Regions from separate parts of the Aeromicrobium changchenzhani genome, predicted to be linked through region 2. Evidence: riboswitches for the same ligand, from Rfam matches in the RefSeq annotation. Region 2 holds a riboswitch; each other region holds the start of a gene.
The links. A riboswitch is a leader RNA that binds a small molecule or an ion and turns the genes downstream of it on or off. The one in region 2 is predicted to bind S-adenosylmethionine.

Region 1 (4,985 bases), 840 kb from region 2:
GGAGAAGTCGGGAAGGATCAGATCGACGCCTGGCTGATGCTCTTCGGGGAACAACACGCCACAGTCGACGATCAGAAGTTTGCCGTCGTATTCGAAGACGGTCATGTTGCGGCCGATCTCACCGAGCCCGCCGAGCGGAATGATGCGCAAGGCACCCTCTGCCAACGCGGGGGGCGGATCGAGCTCGAGGTGCATATGGCTCATGCCGGAACCTCCGTCAGAAAGGCACGGTACGAAGATACCGGCATGAATAGTGGATCGTGATTCGCTCGCTGGCGCTCGCTCAAGGGGTTCAGCTTTCGAGTAGGCCCGAAGCGATGAGTCCGTCGCGTACGATCGCGACCTCTTCCTCGGTTGCTTCGGGTAGTGGTGCACGCATTGTGCGTTGCTCAAGCACGCCGAGGAGCTGCAGTGCCACCTTGGAGGTGATTGCTCCTTGCGTAACAGTCATCATCGCCTTGACGGCGGGAAGTAGTTGGTTGTGAATTGCGCGCGCCGTTGACAGGTCACCAGCGTCGACCGCGGCGACCATATCGGCATACTGGCGGGCCGCCGCATGGCCGACGACGCTGACGACGCCACTGGCGCCGAGCGCCAGCCACGGGAAGTTGAGCGCGTCGTCGCCGGAGTAGAGCGTAAGGCCGGTTTCACGCATGAGCCATGAGCCGCGCGTCAGGTCGCCCACGGCGTCTTTGATCGACAGGATCAATGGGTTTTTGGCCAGCATTGCGTAGGAGGATTCGGCAATCTGGGTCCCGGTGCGGCTAGGGATGTCGTAGACCATGACGGGCAGATCCTCGCCAGCTTCGGTCACCGTATTGATGTGGCTGACGATGCCCGATTGCGGCGGCTTGCTGTAATAGGGCGTCACAATCAGCAAACCGTCCGCGCCAGCCTTGCGCGCCTGGCTCGCAAGCTGGATCGAGTGCCGCGTGTCATTAGTGCCGACGCCCGCGACGATCGAGGCCCGGTCACCGACCGCTTCGACGACGGCCGCAAGTAACTTGCCGTCCTCCTCGACCGTGGTCGTCGGCGCTTCGCCGGTGGTGCCGCTGACGATCAAACCGTCATTGCCCTGATCGACCAAATAGGTCGCAACCTTCTGCGCCCCAGCCAGATCAAGCTCACCATCGACGGTGAACGGCGTCACCATCGCGGTCAGAACGCGCCCGAACGGCGCGGCAGCGGTGGCGAGCGGCGAAGTCATACCTCGAGGTTACCGCTTCGGGTCGATACGGAGCCATGCAGGATAGGGGTATGAGCGAGGACTATTACGCAATCGACACGACTTCCACAGCGCGCGGCGACGGAATCCGTGATCTGACCCTGACCGAGCGTTGGAACACGCCGTTGGGCAAGCCGAATGGCGGCTACATTCTGGCCGCCATGCTGCGTGGCCTCGGCGACGAGATCGGTGCCGACGACCCCTTGGTCGCCTCGATCAGCTATCTCAAATCTCCCTCGGCCGGTCCGGGCGAATTGCACACCAAATCGCTTCGTTTGGGTCGCCGCGTGCAGACCGCCGAGGCCACGCTGATCCAGAATGATGCTGCGGTAGCGCACCTTGTCGCCAGTTTCGGTCCGCGTGGCGAAGGCCGGACGGTCGAGCTCGGCACTCCCCCGCAACTCCCCCCGCCGGACGCATGTGGTGATCCGCGCGAGGCCAGTATTCCCGGCGGCGGAATCTTCGACCGCGTCGACTACCGCTTGGCCACCCGACCGGGTTGGGCCGACGGTACGCCGAATGGCGATCCGACTGTCGAGCTTTGGCAGCGATTGGCCGGTGGGCGCGAAATCGACTTCCCGGCGTTGGCGTTTCTCGTCGATGCCTATGCACCCCCGGTCATGGAACTCGGCGAGTTCGGCTCGATGACGGTCCAGTTGACCGTGCATTTGCATCGCCTTCCCGTTCCCGGCTGGCTCGCCACCCGGCTCGTCACGCGCCATGTCGTCAACGGCTTCCACGAGGAGGACTGCGAGCTGTGGGATTCGGCGGGCAATCTCGTCGCCCAGTCGCGTCAGTTCGCCATCCTGCTCTAAGTCGGTTGGGTGATTACAGCGCCTTGTCAACTCAAAAAAACGGTCGTGCCGCCCTGTTCGATGGCCACGGCAATGAGGTGTGTGGCGATCTGCTCGGGCGTAGCATCCCCGGCCAGCTCTGGCACATCGTCGCGGTGAACACAGCTGTCCAATGGGTCACCGTCATCCCGCTTCACACACACCATTGGAATGCCGCCGTTGGCGGTGGTTGGGAGTCTCAAGACTCCATATCCGACAAGCTCGCCCACCGGACCGACCTGCTCGACGAAGCGGGCCAACGCGGTCGTGTCGTGGTTCAAATAACGGACCGGCCCAGCACCAGTCTCGAGAATGAAACCAAACTCGTCGATACCGTGGATCCTGACCGTCTCATGGAGTTTCGGCTCCCGCCACGTGAGGCGGGCTTGGATCCGGTGAATGCTGTGTCCGGGTGTGTAGATCGCGCAATACGCGCTGCCGGAATTTGACGTGACCATGATGGTCTCCTACCTGGGCACGTAGCCCTCCGCTTGCCGCACAGCAGTTGCTCCGCGGCCCGCTCCTCATCTGGAGGCACCCACCACGTGAGGGGTTGCCGGACAGCAGGCCAGGACCTTCGCGCTGTCGCTCTTGAGCGTGACTATGACGCTACCAATGACCGCTGACAGAAAGTGACTGCACTTTAGTCCGACGGCATATTCGGACTACTCCCCGCGCGCTTGCGCCTGCGAACGGTGGGAGTAGCTCACGATGTCGAACGCCGGGGAGCCGGTATGTGGATCGCGCTCGTACTCGGCCCAATCGGCCCAATCCAGGTCCGGGAAGTAGGTGTCCCCTGCTGGCGCGGCATCGATGTGCGTGACGACAAGTCGGTCAACCAAGCCGAGAGCGAGTACCTGGCGATAGATCTGCGCACCACCGACGATGAAAACCTCTTCGTCGAGTTCGTAGGCCCGGTCGAGCGCCGCTTCGAGGGAATGCTCTACCTCCACCCCGTCGGCTTTCCAGTCGTTCTGGCCGGTCACCACAATTGTCGTGCGTCCCGGCAGCGGTCGGCCGATCGACTCATACGTACGACGGCCCATGACCATCGGATGGCCGAGCGTTATGCGTTTGAAATGGGCGAGGTCGGCCGGCAGATGCCACGGCATATCACCATCGACACCGATGACGCCGTCCGCTCCCATCGCCACCACGATGGTGGCGGTCACAGTGTTGAACTCATTCGCCTCATACTGCAATCGGCGCTTTGATACCCGGATGCGGGTCGTAGCCGCTGAACTTAAATGAGTTGAGGGTGAAGTCATCGATCGACGTGACGGTCGGATCAATCCACAGCTCCGGAAGGGCACGCGGCTCCCGGGTGAGTTGCTCTCGGGCCTGATCGAGGTGGTTGAGGTAAAGATGCGCATCACCGAGCGTGTGTACGAAATCGCCGACCTCAAGGCCGGTGAGCTGCGCGACCATATGGGTCAGCAAAGCGTAGGAGGCAATGTTGAATGGCACGCCGAGGAAGACATCGGCCGACCGCTGATAGAGCTGGCAGGACAGTTTGCCGTCCGCGACGTAGAACTGGAAGAAGGCGTGACACGGCGCTAGCGCCATTGCCTCGAGGTCGGCAACATTCCAAGCACTAACAATGTGTCGGCGTGAGTCAGGATTGGACCGAATGTCCGCGATGACGTTGGCGAGCTGATCGATGTGATCGCCACCGGGCGTCGGCCAGGAGCGCCATTGATAGCCGTAGATCGGACCGAGGTCCCCATTGGCATCGGACCATTCGTCCCAGATCGACACGCCGTTGTCGCGCAGATATGCAGTGTTCGTATCGCCGGCGATGAACCACAACAGCTCAGCGACCACCGATTTGATGTGGATTTTTTTCGTCGTAACTAACGGGAACCCGGCCTGCAAATCGAACCGCATCTGATGGCCAAACACGCTTTTGGTGCCGGTGCCGGTGCGATCCCCCTTGTCGGCGCCCTCGTCAAGGATTCGCTGGATCAGGTCAAGATACGCACGCATGAGGCCAGTCTACCCAAGGGTGCGGATACGATCTATGCAAAACTCTGTTCCATGCCCACTGAGTCGCCGGCGACGATCGCCAAGGACATCCGTAAGTTCGCCATCATCCAAATTGTCATCACGATAGCGTTTCTGCTGTTCGTGTTCTGGGCGTTCGGCGGCACGCAGGATGCCCGTCCACCAATCTGGGTGTTCGTGATCCTCTTGGCGACAATCGGGATTGCCGCATTCTTCTCCGAGCGCGTATGGCTCGGCGCGCAGCCGCTTGATCCTGAACGTACGGCTGACGTGAACCAACGTCTTGCCCTTGATGCGTTCACGTCGCAAACGATGCGCCGGTTGCTGATCAGTGAGGCACCGTTGCTGTTTGCGGTCCTGATGTGTTTCGTCGAAACGTGGGGCGGTTGGCCGGTCCTGATCAGTGCGATCCCGGGTATCGCACTGCAGATGTTCGAGACCTACCCGTCATTGCGCAACACCTCGATGGCGGCGGCGATCATGGATGGCAATGGTGCCGAGTCACGGCTGGTCGAGAACTTTCGGAGTGCATGACACAATCGAGATGCGCTCGACCCACGGGGATTTTGATAGCTACCTGCGGTGAACCCCCCGGCTCATGATCAGGCGCGGCGTACGTATCGAAGGAGCAATCATGGCTGTCCCCATGTCGTGTGATAGGACCCAATGCCATTACGGCTCGGCCATCGTCATCGATCGCCCGAACGTATGAGTGCCGATGTCAGCGCGCGTCTCGCCTGGCCCGCCGACGCAGCGGCAATCGCGGAGATCCAGATCGCTGCGTGGCGTCAAGATTATGCCGATTTGCTGCCAACTGAGGTACTTCTGGGGCTGAAGGTTGCCGACTTCACCGCCTCGTGGGGGGCCTCGCTTGAGCGGCCCCAAGATGCGCGGATGCGGGTTTTGGTTGCGCTCGAACGCGC
Region 2 (4,985 bases):
GCGTCCAGGCAATGCTGGCGACCGATCCGCTCGGGTAGGTCAACGTGGCGCCACCGTTGATGTCGACCCCGCGATCTGAACACACGGCGCCTGCGCTGATTTTGCTTGGCGGACCGAGGATCAGATTGGCAAAAGTCAGCGGATAGATGCCGACGTCGAGGAGTGCGCTGGCACCGAGCGCTGGATCCCAGAGTCGTCCAGGTCCAGGCTCAGCGACGAAGCCGAGTTCGGCGCGCAGCTGGCCGACCGTGCCAAGCGCACCGGCCGCAACCATCGCTTGGATCCGTCGGACATTGGGATTGGTCCGCATCCACATCGCCTCGGCGAAGAACAATCCGCGTGACCGGGCCGCTTCGACCAGAGTTTTGCTGTCAGCCGCATTGAGCGTCAGCGCCTTCTCGCACAGGACTGCCTTGCCGGCCTCGAAACAGGTCATAACATCATCGAGATGGCGGCTGTGCGGCGTGGCAACATAGATGACATCGATATCGGGATCAGCGGCCAGTTCCGCATACGTCCCGTATGCGCGCTCGGCCCCGTGCTGGGCGGCAAATGACGCGGCGTTGCTGAGGTCGCGCGAGCCGACGGCGACGAGTTGTGCGGCCGGCACCAAAGCGAGATCGTCGGCGAATTTCTTCGCAATTTTGCCCGTGGCCAATATCCCCCAGCGAATCGGAGCGAGCGGCGCCAAAAGATTTTCCATGAATCCATCATCTCAAATGACATGTTTGTTATTCATGCTCTAGGATCCCTTGTATGAACGCTGTCGAGAAGCCGAAGTCGGGAACGGCCACCGCCGCAGAGTCCCTGTCCGAGCGCGATCGGGAGATCCTTTCACTTGAACGCCTTTGGTGGCAATACGCCGGCGCGAAGGAGCAGGCGATCCGCGACAAGTTCGACATGTCTTCGACTCGTTATTATCAGGTCCTCAACGCCCTGATCGACCGGGAAGAAGCACTTGCCTTCGACCCACTGTTGGTCAAACGCCTGCGTCGCCTGCGCGACAAACGTCAGCGCAGCCGATCGGCTCGCCGACTGGGCATCGAGCTCTGACCGGTCCGGCATTGTGGATCACCGCAGGACACCAGCTGGCAAGTCACTGACGCTGCCGGGCTGGGCGATCATCGTCAGCGCGCTCGTGTGCATTGCAGCTGCAGCGTTCTATGTCGTCTTGTTGATCGGGGGATCGGTCACCACCAGCACGACGGAAAGCGATAAGCCAACGGCGAAGCCCTCGGCGACCGTTGCACCAACCACCGCGGTGCCGTCAACGGCCCCGACCGCGACGCCATCTGCGCCGAAACCATCTGCGCCGAAACCATCAGCATCGGCGACGACCGGTCGGCCGGCCGATGATGTCGCACGAGACATTCCGATCGGGGTCTACAACAACACGTCAACTCCAGGCCTTGCCCGGACCGTGGCCGCCAAGGCAGAGGCGGTTGGCTGGCAGGTCAGCCGCACGACAAACTGGCGCGGCCAGATTCCGGCGAACACGGTCTACTACCCTGCGGGCTATGCAAAGCAGGCCGAACTCTTGGCGAAAGACCTTGGTTTCAACCGCGTGCGGCCAGCCACCGAGACGATGCAGGGCGACCAACTGACGCTCGTATTGTCCGGCCAGCAATAATCATGCCTATGCCGCAACAACTTGCTGTCCGTAATGCGATTATCGCCGAACCTGGCTCGACCCTTCTGGCCTTGGATTTCGACGGCACGCTGGCGCACATTGTCGATGATCCGACGCAGGCGTATGCCCATGAGCGCGCGGTTGAGGCACTCGGCCGATTGGGCAAACAGCTCGGCTACCTTGCGATCATCACCGGACGACCGGTCGAGCAGGCCCTTCAACTCGGCGGCTTTGCCGGGCGTGACGGATTGGAACGGCTGCAGATTTTTGGTCAGTACGGGCTTGAACACTGGGACGCCAGTTCCGGCACCGTGGTCAAGCCGCCCCGGCCTGATGTCATGGCCGAACTTGCCAGCGCGCTCCCTGTCTGGTTGGCCGACCACGAGGCTGCCGACGTACGAATCGAGGACAAGGGCCTTGCGATCGCTCTGCATACGCGCGGTCTCGACCCGGCCGTGCTGAATCGGTTATCGCCGGAGTTAGCGGCGCTGGCGGCGCATTTCGGTCTTGACCTCGAACCGGGGCGGCAGGTCGTTGAATTGCGTACGGCAGTGATCGACAAGGGTGATGTGTTGCGCCAGCTGGTTGTGTCGACAGGCGCCCGGCACGTCATCTTCGGCGGCGATGATCTCGGTGATCTGCCGGCGTTCCGCGCTGTTCGTGAGCTCGAAGACAGCGGCATCACCGGTTTGCTGCTGTGCTCGGCCTCGGGTGAGCAAGATGCGCTGATCGACCTGGCCGACATTGTCCTCGACGGGCCAGATGCCGTAGCCGTGTGGCTTGAGACCCTGGCCGATGAGCTTTAAATAGCGCCAAACGCCGCTTACGTCATAACGATTGAGGCCTATGGCCCGATGTCCACAGGGTTGAGACTTAGGGGTTTCGGTTCGGCTGAATCGTCGACACGATGAGAGTATGTCGGCCCGGATCCTACGCACCGTGCGCGAATTGGCTCATGCTCAGAGTGGCGTGGTCTCACGGCGCCAGGTCCTAGCCGCCGGTATGACCCGCTGGCAGATCCTGGCCCAACTCAATGCCGGCCGATGGAAGGCGCACGGCCGCCAGACGATCGCCGCGCACACCGGGGATCTCGATGCGGCCGCGATGCGCTGGTTTGCTGTCTTTGAGGCCGGGCCGCGTTCTGCTATCGACGGGGACAGCGCGTTGGTTGCGGCTGGTCTGGTCGGGTGGACGGCTGACCTGATCTGCGTATCGGTGCCACGCGGGGCTCCGGCCGTGCGGCGCAACCGACTCATGGTTCGACAGACGCGGCGGCTCCACCGCGATGACATTATCGGTGCAGGTGTTCCGCGCGTCCGGCCACCGGTCGCTGCGGTCAGAGCAGCACTGTGGGCGCGGAGCGATCGGCAGGCGGCAACAATCCTGGCGATGACGGTTCAGCAGCGCATCACGACCGCCGAATCGATCGGCGTCGCCTTGTTGGCGGTCAAGCGTCACAAGCGATTGAAAATGTTGCGCGCTGTGATCCTCGATCTGATGGGCGGCAGCGAGTCGCTTGGGGAGTTGGATTTCCTACGACTCTGTCGACGTAATGGCTTGCCGACACCAGATCGTCAAGTGATCAGGAAGGGCTCATCGGGAAGCTATTACCTCGACGTCTATTGGCTGGCATTTCGGCTGGTCGTCGAAATCGACGGGATTCACCACCTGTCGGCCGGGGCGGTCGTGGCCGATGCCATACGGCACAACGACATCACGCTCGATGCCGATGTGGTGCTCCGGATCCCGCTGCTCGGGATGCGCGTCGCCGAAGCTGAGTTCATGCGTCAGATCCGGCAAGGGCTTACAGCCGGCGGTTGGCGATCGTCGCTTGCGTCATAACGATTGAGGCCTATGGCCCTCGTTCTTTATGACGTAAGCGAGGGTGACCACGATGTGGACCGTGCAGATGCATCGTGAGACGACGGCTAATGTTGATCTTGCTCATCACGAGGGGTAGAGGGATACGGCCCGCTGAAACCCCAGCAACCAGTCCGAGACCACATGTTTCGGACAGCAGGTGCTAATTCCGTCCCGGACGATCGTCGATCCGGGGAAGATGACGAGGAGGCTTCGTGAGCATCAACACCACAGAACGCACATCGACCAAGTCCGCACCACGCACAGGCGCTTTCGGCAATGCCCGGTCACTTGTCTGTCGGGCCTGCGGAGCGCAGCAGCCGCTCGGCGCCTTTTATGCCTGTCTGGAGTGTTTCGGCCCGCTCGAGGTCGCGTACGACTTCCCGACCATTACGCGCGAACAGATCGAAGCTGGGCCGAAGAGCATTTGGCGTTACCAGCCGCTGCTCCCTGTCGCGGCCGACGTCGGGAGCATCCCCAACACTGACCCCGGCTTCACCCGGCTGGTCAAGGCCGACAATCTGGCCAAAGCGCTTGGGATGAAGAGTCTCTGGGTCAAGGACGACACCGGCAACCCGACCCACTCATTCAAAGACCGGGTAGTCGCGGTCGCACTCGCCGCCGCCCGTGAGCTCGGCTTCACAGTGCTGGCTTGCCCGTCGACCGGCAACCTTGCCAACGCGGTCGCTGCCGCCGCAGCCCGCGCCGGCATCCGCAGCGTGGTGTTTGTGCCGGAGAATCTCGAACCGGCAAAAATCATCACGACGGCCGTCTATGGCGGCACCCTCGTCGCGGTGCAAGGCAACTACGACGACGTCAACAAGCTTGCAAGCGAGATTGCTGGCGAACAGCCCGACTGGGCCTTCGTCAACGTTAATGTTCGGCCCTATTACGCGGAGGGCTCCAAGACGCTCGCCTATGAGACCGCCGAACAGCTCGGCTGGCGGATCCCGGCCCAGATCGTTATTCCAGTGGCTTCGGGCAGCCAGTTGACCAAAGTCGACAAGGGTTTTGGCGAGCTTGCTGAGCTCGGTCTGGTCGAAGCAAGTCCCTACAAGATCTTCGGCGCCCAAGCCACGGGTTGCTCGCCGGTGGCGGCAGCGTTCCGTGCGGGCTCCGATGTCGTACGGCCGGTTAAACCTGACACGATCGCCAAATCGCTTGCGATCGGCAATCCGGCCGACGGCCCGTACGTCCTCGACACTTGCCGACGTACCGGGGGAGCAGTCGAGGACGTCAGCGATGACGAAGTGCGCGACGGGATTCAGTTGCTCGCCCGGACCGAAGGCATTTTTGCTGAAACCGCGGGTGGCGTCACCGTCGCCAATCTTAAGAAACTCCTCGCTACGGGCCAACTCGATCCGGCGGCTGAGACGGTCATCTTCAACACCGGTGATGGCCTCAAGACACTTGATGCGATCTCGGGACGGGTGGGACCGACCGCCAATATCCCGCCCACCTACGATGCCTTCGTCGCCGCTGGCATCACGGCCTG
Region 3 (4,985 bases), 890 kb from region 2:
CTATATCGCGCGCGCCCGGGCCGCCCGCCCACATGCGAGGCACACACCGCACCTGCTCGATGAGGCGTTGAGCTGGCACCAAAATTATGTCGAGACCGGGCAGATGTAGGTCTACGGCACCGTGATGACGATCTTGCCGCGTGCACGCAGAGCCGCCGAGCATCGTCAACCAACAGTTGGAACAGTCGGGTTCGAACGGGATGGGCTAGTTTCAGATCGGTTGATATTCGACCAGCAGACCAGCGATGAGCTGTTCGGTTGAAACCGCCTCGCCGTCGGGTAAAAGTCCATGACCCTTTTGTCGATGATGTCGTCGACATCGCGGCTTAAGGTTGGTGCCGCTGGTTGGACCTCGCGGGTGCGGGATCTCGTGGTCGAGATCGCAGTCGATGGCCGGTCTACTGCAGGTGGGATAAGTGCACGTTCCGTCCCGGGCTTGTACCGCGATGCGTAACTTGCGCGACGGGAACCTCCCGAGCTCGGTCACGTCGAGGATGCGGCCCAGTGGGTCGGTCAGCAGACGATAAAAGAGTGTGCCGGGCGCGCAGGCGAGCTCACGTATGAGGGACGCTGGGAGCGCAAACTGTCCGTCGAACGAGACGCCGGGATCGTTGGTGTGGCCTGCGAGGCTCACCAACGGGATCGTCACACCGATCACGGCTCCGGAACTAGTCGACTTTGAAGGTGTGTCACCAGAGCGCAGCAATAACTCCGCTAGTACGTCCGAGCGCGCTTGTTCGAGCGACAAATTGGAATTGTTGGTGGCTAATCCGGCGCCATGCGAGCTTAGTAGCCTATCGATGCGCCAGGCGTCGGTAGTTGAGAGTTGAGCATGTAGCCAAGAGATGCCGTCGGTGTCGTGCTGGATCCAAACACTGCGGTCAGCGTGAGCTCGACGCCTACGACGTTCGGCGCCTTCAGGCTCGGTCTTGGCCACAAACCGGCGGAGCCAGGCACGCAATTGCGCGCAGGTGTGGGACGCCGCATACGAGATGACGCGTTCGTCGAGCCGAATTAAGGACTCGCCGAAGGACAGTTTGGCTGCCTGCTCACAGATGAGGTGGACACGGAAACCGTCGACCTCACCACGCTGATGTGCCGCCCACAGCCCGGGAAGCTTGCTGATGGCAAATCTCGCCTCAGAGAGTCGGTTCTGCACGAGCCGTGTGGGCTGACGTACGACGAGTGCCAACTCGTCTGCGGCCACCGACGCCTCGATCTCCCGCACTTTTAGGTCCGCATGTTTGGCGGCCCGCTCACGACACCGATCGGCGTATTGGACCATCAGACTGGAGGAGCAAGCCTCCAACCGGGCACGCTCGACTTCAACCCAGGCGAGCCGTGCCAAGAGTTCGGCATCGGTGGCCGCGTTGGTGTCCATACATTCAATCTAGACGCCACCACTGACAGACACCTTAGGCATTGATTTCGCCGAAATCATGCGGACATCGAACAATCGCAGTTCAAACGGCAGATGTAGGTCTACGGCACGGTAATCACAATCTTGCCGCGCGTATGCCCCTTCATGCTGTCCTCCCAAGCACGCGCGGTGTCTTCCAGTGCATAAGTCTGGGCGATCTCGACGGTAAGGGCGCCCGACTCGGCAAGCGCCGCCAGTGCGTCGAGGTCATCAGCGTTCGGGCGGACGAACACATACGTGCCGCCGAGATCCTTGACCGCTGGGTCGGCAATGGAAACGACGCGGCCCGCCGCCCCCTTGGCCAAGAGGTCGTTGCTTAGCGCCAAGGTGTCGCCGCCGATCGTGTCGAAGATTGCGTCGACTCCAGCGGGCGCGACCGACCTGACCCGGTCGACCAGCCCATCGCCATAACTGACCGGCTCGGCGCCGAGCGCCCGGATGTAGTCGTGGCTATTCGGTGAGCCGGTGCCGATAACTTTTGCGCCTTGGGCGATGGCGATCTGGATCGCGAACCCGCCGACTCCCCCGGCTGCCGCGTGAATGAGCACGGTGTCGCCAGCTGTCACTTTGAGGGCGTGAACGAGGGATTGATAGGCGGTCAGACCGGCGAGCGGGATCGCGGCTGCCTCGTCAAAGCTGAGGTTGGCTGGCTTGCGTGCGACGGTACGGATCGGGGCGCCGACCTTCTCTGCACACGTGCCACCGTGAACGGTGTCGGTGCGCACGTAGCCGAATACTTCGTCGCCCACTTCCAACTCGGTGACCGCGGGGCCGACCTGCTCGACGACACCGGCGACGTCCCAGCCCGGGGTGACGGGGAAGAGAACATTGAGCGCACCGTCTAGGCCGCCGGTGGCCAGCTTCCAGTCGACCGGGTTGACCGAGGTGGCAAGGACCGCGATCTTGACCCAGTCCGGGCCGACCTTGGGTTCATCGACCTCCGCCAGCTCGAGAACTTCTGGTCCGCCGTACTGGCGATAGATGATTGCCTTCATAGTTCGCTCCTTGGTGTCGAATCTGAACGGGTCGTGGGATGTGAACGTTCAATCGCGGCTTGAAGATGCTGCTCCAGCAACGCGACGTCGCGGTCGGGTGAGAGCCCCTCGCGAATGACGGTCAAGTATTCATTGCTCGGGCCGCCCCTGGTCAATTGGCGCGTCGTCGTGATCGTCACAGCTGGGATTCCGTCGATGTCGTCGAGCCGGAGCAGCGCGTTGTACTTGCCGACTCCTTCATCGTCGGCAAGCGGCACCGGATAGTCGACGACGTCACCTGACTCCATTACCCCAACGTCGACATTCCATACGTCCGCGAAGTGTCGATTCTCGCCACCCATCAGGGCGGGAAGATGCTCAACGTCCAGCAGGTATGCCCGCGCTGGCGTCGCGATGTCATCGTTCCTGACATGCTCGACAAACGCGGGCGCCGCGCCCCATGCCTTGCCGGCGAAGTAGAGCTCGTGTGGGATCGTCACAGCCCGGTGCTCGACGTTTGTGACCGGCACATACCGACCGAGCATCGCCGGCACCGTATTGGATCCGAAGGCGACGTACCAGACCTGTTGACTCATCACTTCCACCGTAACCGGCACCCGGTCGCCATGAACGTGCGTAGATCACCAGTGACGCCCAACGTCTCGCTCACTGGAGCATGGCCCAAGCGGGCCGCTCTTAAAGGGCAACAGGTTGAACAGATAGCGCGAACTGCCAGTTGGAGTGCTGTCGACCCGCAGGACCGAACCTGCAAGAACGCCGTGTCCGTCGTTCCACGCCAAGGCCGTCACGACAAGATTGACGTCGTGGGTGAAGAAGTAGCGGATGTCGTCTTCACACTCAAGAAAAACGACGTCCGCCGTGCAGCCCACCAGCCGGCACTTTTGATGAGTGGCCCGTTGATGCACCTTCATCAGCATCCAGTGTGGTCGATGACCTGCACTCTCCAAACGGCATTCCACAGCAGAGGGCGGAATCACGAAACGTTGGTTCTCGGGGGTGTTGTTTTGGGCCACGGGGGCCTCCTCAGTGCTTGGGTCGTCGTGCGACCCGCCGGTTGCCGCGAGCGGATGCCAACGGCCCGCTCTTTCCCTGGAGCACCCATACGGAACGGGTTGCTGGACGGCCAGCCAGGTACTGAAAGCCGTCACTCGTGAGCGTGCGACCAACGATAGTGGGGAGCGCCGACAAAATGTCGGCTGATACATCCCGGGCTGGTGCTAACCGCCGAGTTTCCTGAGCACCGCTGGTCCGCCTACTGCCTCGATATCGGCCGGATCACCGCAGACGATCAAGAGTTCACGGGCGCGCGACAGGCCGACATACAGTCGTTCCTTGGCCCGGGAGATGTCAGTGGTGCTGTTGATCGCGAGGACGACGACATTGCGTTCAAGGCCTTTGAACCCGAGGACGTGGCCGTAGAAGACCTGCTCGTCGTCCCAGAACGAATCCCAATAGCGGTCCTGCCCGCCGGCTTGCCGAGCGGTTTGTTCGGGATGGCGTGAACCGGTGGCCAGTATGGCGATGTCCGCGGGTGACCAGCCTTCATCCAAGAGCGGATCGATCAGATCATCGGCGCAGTTGAGGGCCTCATCCGAACCGCAGGCAACGAACCGAACCATCGGTCCGTCGATCGAGCTCGAACGCATACGAATCGGCGTCATGGTCGAGAACGTTTCAGAGATCTGCTTGGTGTTCCGAAGAGCCGCACTCACAGATGAAGCAGCGTTCTCATTCCAAACGGACTGACGAACGGGACGGCAAAGAAGCGGCCCCACAACTTCGTGTTGTGGGGCCGCTTCTTTGCTGGGTTAATGTCGCAAACAGTGCGACATTATATCTGGATTCTGTGGCAAAGAATCTAGAATTTAGATCAGCTGCAGCCGCTGGTGCTGCCGCAACCTTCGCAGACGTAGCAGGAACCGGCGGGGCGCATCTTGGTGCCGCAGGTCATGCACAGTGGGCTGTCGATCACCGAACCGCTGATGGCCTCGAGGAGTTCTGCGCTGGTGTGCGCGGAGCCCATTGTTTCGGGGGTTCCCTTGGTCTCGATACGCTCCTCTTGGTCTCGATACACCTGCTCGTCCCTCGCAGGCACTCGACCGGCGGGGTTCTCCTCAACCGGCGAATCGGAGATGAGTTCGGCGGCGGTGGAGCCATCGCTGATCGGCTGGTGGCTACCCGTGTCGAGGTAGCGCTGGCGCTCCCCTGCCGAGTAGATCCCCAGTGCGGAACGGGTATCGAAGTCCAAGTAGTCCAGCGCCAGACGACGGAACGTGTAGTCCATGATCGACTGGCTCATCCGGACATCGGGATCATCGGTCAGACCGGCCGGCTCGAACTTCATGTTGGTGAACTTCGACACGAACGTCTCAATCGGAACGCCATACTGCAGCGAAATCGAGATCGCAATCGAGAAGGCGTCCATCATGCCGGCGAGGGTCGAGCCCTGCTTGCCGAGTTTCAAGAAGATCTCGCCAAGCGAACCATCCTCGTGTGCACCCGAGGTCATGTAGCCCTCGGCACCGCCAACCGAGAACGACGTCGTGATCGCCTTGCGCGACTTGGGCAGA

Region 1: another riboswitch for S-adenosylmethionine. It lies ahead of AC2YB9_RS07840 (hypothetical protein); the one in region 2 lies ahead of thrC (threonine synthase).
Region 3: another riboswitch for S-adenosylmethionine. It lies ahead of AC2YB9_RS08105 (hypothetical protein); the one in region 2 lies ahead of thrC (threonine synthase).

Annotation. Positions count from the first base shown of each region.
Region 1 is NZ_CM172480.1:1,546,256-1,551,240, reverse strand. Features, by position in the region: gene AC2YB9_RS07855 (ribonuclease J) at 1-204, opposite strand, end outside; gene dapA (4-hydroxy-tetrahydrodipicolinate synthase) at 293-1,207, opposite strand; gene AC2YB9_RS07845 (thioesterase family protein) at 1,258-2,040, shown strand; gene AC2YB9_RS07840 (hypothetical protein) at 2,067-2,516, opposite strand; SAM riboswitch class IV at 2,541-2,655, opposite strand; gene AC2YB9_RS07835 (dihydrofolate reductase) at 2,724-3,230, opposite strand; gene AC2YB9_RS07830 (thymidylate synthase) at 3,250-4,044, opposite strand; gene AC2YB9_RS07825 (hypothetical protein) at 4,096-4,596, shown strand; gene AC2YB9_RS07820 (N-acetyltransferase family protein) at 4,771-4,985, shown strand, end outside.
Region 2 is NZ_CM172480.1:705,240-710,224, forward strand. Features, by position in the region: gene AC2YB9_RS03660 (Gfo/Idh/MocA family protein) at 1-703, opposite strand, end outside; gene AC2YB9_RS03665 (DUF3263 domain-containing protein) at 757-1,053, shown strand; gene AC2YB9_RS03670 (LytR C-terminal domain-containing protein) at 1,067-1,630, shown strand; gene otsB (trehalose-phosphatase) at 1,639-2,436, shown strand; gene AC2YB9_RS03680 (hypothetical protein) at 2,546-3,472, shown strand; SAM riboswitch class I at 3,572-3,696, shown strand; gene thrC (threonine synthase) at 3,706-4,985, shown strand, end outside.
Region 3 is NZ_CM172480.1:1,596,309-1,601,293, reverse strand. Features, by position in the region: gene scpC (succinyl-CoA:acetate CoA-transferase ScpC) at 1-109, shown strand, start outside; gene AC2YB9_RS08120 (HNH endonuclease signature motif containing protein) at 212-1,381, opposite strand; gene AC2YB9_RS08115 (NADP-dependent oxidoreductase) at 1,483-2,415, opposite strand; gene AC2YB9_RS08110 (hypothetical protein) at 2,412-2,990, opposite strand; gene AC2YB9_RS08105 (hypothetical protein) at 3,036-3,428, opposite strand; SAM riboswitch class IV at 3,461-3,571, opposite strand; gene AC2YB9_RS08100 (ATP-binding domain-containing protein) at 3,633-4,127, opposite strand; gene AC2YB9_RS08095 (vitamin B12-dependent ribonucleotide reductase) at 4,286-4,985, opposite strand, start outside.